One region of the Bordetella petrii genome, then DNA from elsewhere that is predicted to be linked to it. Evidence: predicted binding sites of a transcription regulator. Region 1 holds the regulator's gene; the other holds the start of a gene.
What was found. Region 1 encodes NrdR, which represses ribonucleotide reductase genes. Its sites were predicted from a motif close to CACNANATNTNGTG; they were not measured.
Positions count from the first base shown of each region.

Region 2: BPET_RS15635 (ribonucleoside triphosphate reductase) is a predicted target of NrdR. The motif match lies at 962-975, and genes of this name have one in related genera.

Region 1 is NC_010170.1:684,456-686,855, forward strand. It holds gene glyA (serine hydroxymethyltransferase) at 1-993, shown strand, start outside; gene nrdR (transcriptional regulator NrdR) at 1,107-1,583, shown strand; gene ribD (bifunctional diaminohydroxyphosphoribosylaminopyrimidine deaminase/5-amino-6-(5-phosphoribosylamino)uracil reductase RibD) at 1,613-2,400, shown strand, end outside.
Region 2 is NC_010170.1:3,236,976-3,239,375, forward strand. It holds gene hemN (oxygen-independent coproporphyrinogen III oxidase) at 1-839, opposite strand, end outside; gene BPET_RS15635 (ribonucleoside triphosphate reductase) at 1,015-2,400, shown strand, end outside.

The DNA of each region.
Region 1 (2,400 bases):
TTCGGCGCCGAAGCCGCCAACGTGCAGCCCAATTCGGGTTCGCAGGCCAACCAGGGCGTGTACATGGCCGTGCTCAAGCCGGGCGATACCGTGCTGGGCATGAGCCTGGCCGAAGGCGGCCACCTGACGCACGGCGCGTCGGTCAATGCCTCGGGCAAGCTGTACAACTTCATTTCGTACGGGCTGGACGCCAACGAAGTGCTCGACTACGCCCAGGTTGAGCAACTGGCTAAAGAACACAAGCCCAAGCTCATTGTGGCCGGCGCGTCGGCCTACGCCCTGCACATCGACTTCGAACGCCTGGCGCGCATCGCCCACGATAACGGCGCGCTGCTGATGGTCGACATTGCCCACTATGCCGGCCTGGTGGCCGGCGGCGCCTACCCCAACCCGGTGCCGCACGCTGATTTCGTCACGTCCACCACGCACAAGTCGCTGCGCGGCCCGCGCGGCGGCGTCATCATGATGAAGGCCGAATACGAAAAAATCATCAATTCGGCCATCTTCCCCGGCATCCAGGGTGGCCCGCTCATGCACGTTATTGCCGCCAAGGCCGTGGCCTTCCAGGAAGCCCTGTCGCCCGAGTTCAAGCAGTACGCCCAGCAGGTGGCCAAGAACGCCAAGGTGCTGGCCGAAACCCTGGTCAAGCGCGGGCTGCGCATCGTGTCTGGCCGCACCGAAAGCCACGTGATGCTGGTCGACCTGCGCCCCAAGGGCATTACCGGCAAGGAAGCCGAGGCCGTGCTGGGCCAGGCGCATATCACGGTCAACAAGAACGCCATTCCGAACGACCCGGAAAAGCCCTTCGTGACCAGTGGCATCCGCCTGGGCACCCCGGCCATGACCACCCGCGGCTTCAAGGAAGCCGAGGCCGAGCTCACTGCCAACCTGATCGCCGACGTGCTCGACAACCCGCGCGACGAGGCCAACATCGCCGCCGTACGCGCGCGCGTCAACGAACTGACGGCCCGCCTGCCGGTCTACGGCGGCTAAGGCGCCTGCTCGGCAGCCCCAGGGCTGCCGTTTGGCGTATTTTCCCCACGCCGGCTCCGCGTTGCGGGCCGGCGTCATTACAATACGCCAAATTATTCTCGGGGGCCGGCAATATGAAATGCCCATTCTGCGGCAATGCCGACACACAGGTGGTAGACAGCCGGGTGTCCGAAGAAGGCGACACCATCCGCCGGCGTCGCCGCTGCCTGTCCTGTGACAAGCGCTTCACCACCTATGAACGCATCGAGCTGGCCATGCCCTCGGTGGTCAAGCGCAATGGCAGCCGCAGCGACTACGACACCGCCAAGCTGCGCGCCAGCCTGTCGCTGGCGCTGCGCAAACGGCCGGTCAGCACCGACCAGGTCGACAGCGTGGTCGCCCGCATCGAAGAAACCCTGCTGGCCAGCGGCCAGCGCGAAGTCTCTACCGAGCGCATCGGCGAGCTAGTCATGGCCGAGCTCAAGAAGCTCGACAAGGTCGGCTACGTGCGCTTTGCCTCGGTGTACAAGAATTTCGAAGACATCGGCGAGTTCGTCGACGCCATCCGCGAAATGCAGGGCCCCATGCTGCCGGGCAAGCTGCGCAAATAGGCGCGCCGCGCCGGCATACAATCGCAGGCGTGACCACCCTGACCGACCCCGACGACCTCATCTGGATGCGCCGCGCCCTGGCGCTGGCCCGCACCGTCATGTACACCACCACGCCGAACCCGCGTGTCGGGTGCGTGATCGTGCGCGATGGCCGGGTGCTGGGCGAGGGCGCCACCCAGCCGCCCGGTGGGCCGCATGCCGAGATCTGCGCCTTGCGCGACGCCGCCGCGCGCGGCGAATCGGTGCAGGGCGCCACCCTGTATGTCACCCTGGAGCCTTGCAGCCATTATGGCCGCACGCCGCCCTGCGCCGATGCCGTGGCGGCGGCGGGGCCGGCGCGGGTCGTGGTGGCCATGGGCGATCCCAACCCGCAGGTGCGCGGCCAGGGCCTGGCGCGGCTGCGCGCGGCCGGCATCGCGGTCACCAGCAATGTATGCCTGGACGAGGCCCTGGAAATCAACGCCGGCTTTGTCGCGCGCATGAGCCGCGGCATTCCCTGGGCCTGGGTCAAGATGGCCGCCTCGCTGGATGGCCGCAGCGCGCTGCACAACGGCGTATCGCAATGGATTACCGGCGAGGCAGCGCGCGCCGACGGCCATGCCTGGCGCGCCCGCAGCTGCGTGGTACTGACCGGCATGGGCACCGTGCTGAAAGACAATCCGCGCCTGAACGTGCGCGCCGTCGAGACTCCGCGCGCGCCGCGCAAGGCCGTGGTGGACGGCGACTTCGCCATCCCGGAAGACGCCAGGCTGTTCGACGGCGCCGAGGTCATCATTTTTACGGCGCGAACCGATGCGGGCAAGGCGGCCCGGCTGGC
Region 2 (2,400 bases), 2.6 Mb from region 1:
GCGATGGCCGAGCCCAGCAGGGCCACGCGCGTCTCGCCGTCGGGCAGCTCGGCAGGCAGAATGCGCCGCTGCGCCTTGAAGCGTTCGGGCAGATGCGCATATCCGTACAGGGCGATGCGGTCGGGCCGCAGGCCGCATACCTGTTCCAGCGTGCGCGCGAATGACTCGGCGGTTTGCAGGGGCAGGCCGTAGATCAGGTCCATGTTGACCGACGCGTAGCCCAATTCCCGCGCGCTGTGCATCAGGTCGCGCACGCTTTCATACGACTGTATGCGATGCACGGCGCGCTGCACGGCGGGGTCGAAATCCTGTACACCCAGGCTCAGGCGGTTGAAACCCAGGCCGGCCAGATGCGCCAGGCGCTCGGCCGTGGCGGTGCGCGGATCGACTTCGACCGAAATTTCGGCGTCGGGCAGCAGGTGGAAATGGCTGCGCAGGGCCGCCATCAGGCCGTCGAGCTCGGCATCGGACAGAAACGTGGGCGTGCCCCCGCCAAAGTGCAGTTGCGATACCGGCTGGCCACGGCCCACCAGTTCGCTGTGCAGAGCCATTTCGCGCTGCAGGGCATCCAGGTAGCGCGCCGCGCGCTCGTGATGGCGCGTGATGACCTTGTTACAAGCGCAGTAGTAGCACAGCGACTCGCAGAAAGGGATGTGCACGTACAACGACAGCGCGCCGCGCGCGTCCGCCTCTTGCGCGCGACAGGACAGCGCCTGCCGATACTGGTCGGGCCCGAAACAGGTGTCGTAGCGGTCTGCGGTGGGATAGGAGGTATAGCGAGGGCCGTTCTTGTCGAGCCGGGCCAGGATGTCGCGCGAGAATGAAGGCGGGGATTGCATGAATCGATTATGCAAAGCCGGCCCGGCCAGCATGTTGATTATTCGCAAATAAACCGCAGATGAGCCGAGCGATTGCGCTGTATCAAGCAGCCGGCATTGGGGGTGGCGATCGGCTTTCTACCCACAGCATGTAGTAGTAGCCTACCCGGACCAACACTACATGAAGTATCCACCCATGATGCCCGAACAAATCCTCAAGCGCGACGGCCGGGTCGTCGCCTTCGACGGCGCCAAGATCGTCCATGCCATTGCCGCCGCCGGCCAGGCCACCGGCGAAGTCGACGCCGCAGCCGCCGAAATACTGGGCGCGCGCGTGGTCGCGCGCCTTGCCGGGCACCTTTGCCCAGGCATCGAAACCATCCAGAACCTGGTCGAAGAAGCCCTGGTCGAAGCCGGCTGCTGGCACACGGCGCGCGCCTATATCGTGTACCGCGAACGCCACGCCCGCCTGCGCTCGTTGCAGCATACGCTGGTCGACGTCGAAAGCTCCATGGAAGAATACCTCGACCAGCGCGACTGGCGCGTCAACGCCAACGCCAACCAGGGCTACAGCCTGGGCGGCCTGATCCTGAACGTGGCCGGCAAGGTCACCGCCAACTACTGGCTGTCGCACGTCTATAGCCCTGCCGCGGGCAAGGCGCACCGCGACGGCGACATCCACATCCACGATCTCGACATGCTCAGCGGCTACTGCGCCGGCTGGTCGCTGCGTCAATTGCTCACCGAGGGCTTCAACGGCATCCCGGGCAAGGTCGAAGCCACGCCGCCGCGCCATATGTCCGCCGCCATCGGCCAGATCGTCAACTTCCTGGGCACCCTGCAAAACGAATGGGCCGGCGCCCAGGCGTTCAGCTCGTTCGACACCTACATGGCGCCGTTCGTGCGTTGCGACAATATGTCGTACGCCGAGGTCAAGCAGGCCATGCAGGAACTCATCTACAACCTCAACGTGCCCAGCCGCTGGGGCACGCAGACGCCCTTCACCAATCTCACGTTCGACCTCACCTGCCCGGCCGACCTGCGCGAGCAGATTCCTTATATCGGCGGCCGCGAAATGCCGTTCAGCTACGGCGAGCTGCAGGCCGAAATGGACATGATCAACCGCGCCTACATCGAAGTCATGATGGCGGGCGATGCCAAGGGCCGGGTGTTCACGTTCCCCATTCCCACCTACAACATCACGGCCGACTTCGACTGGAATCACCCCAACACCGAACTGCTGTTCGACATGACCGCCAAGTACGGCCTGCCGTACTTCCAGAACTTCCTGAACTCCGATCTCGAGCCTCACATGGTGCGCTCGATGTGCTGCCGGCTGCAGCTCGACCTGCGCGAACTGCTCAAGCGCGGCAACGGTCTGTTCGGCTCGGCCGAACAGACCGGCTCCGTGGGCGTGGTCACGGTCAACTGCGCGCGCCTGGGCTACCAGCATGCCGGCAACGAAGCCGCGCTGTTCCAGCGCCTGGACTCCCTGTTGGAACTGGGCCGCGACGTCCTCGAGGTCAAGCGCAAGGTCGTTCAGCGCTACATCGACCAGGGCCTGTACCCCTACACCCGGCGC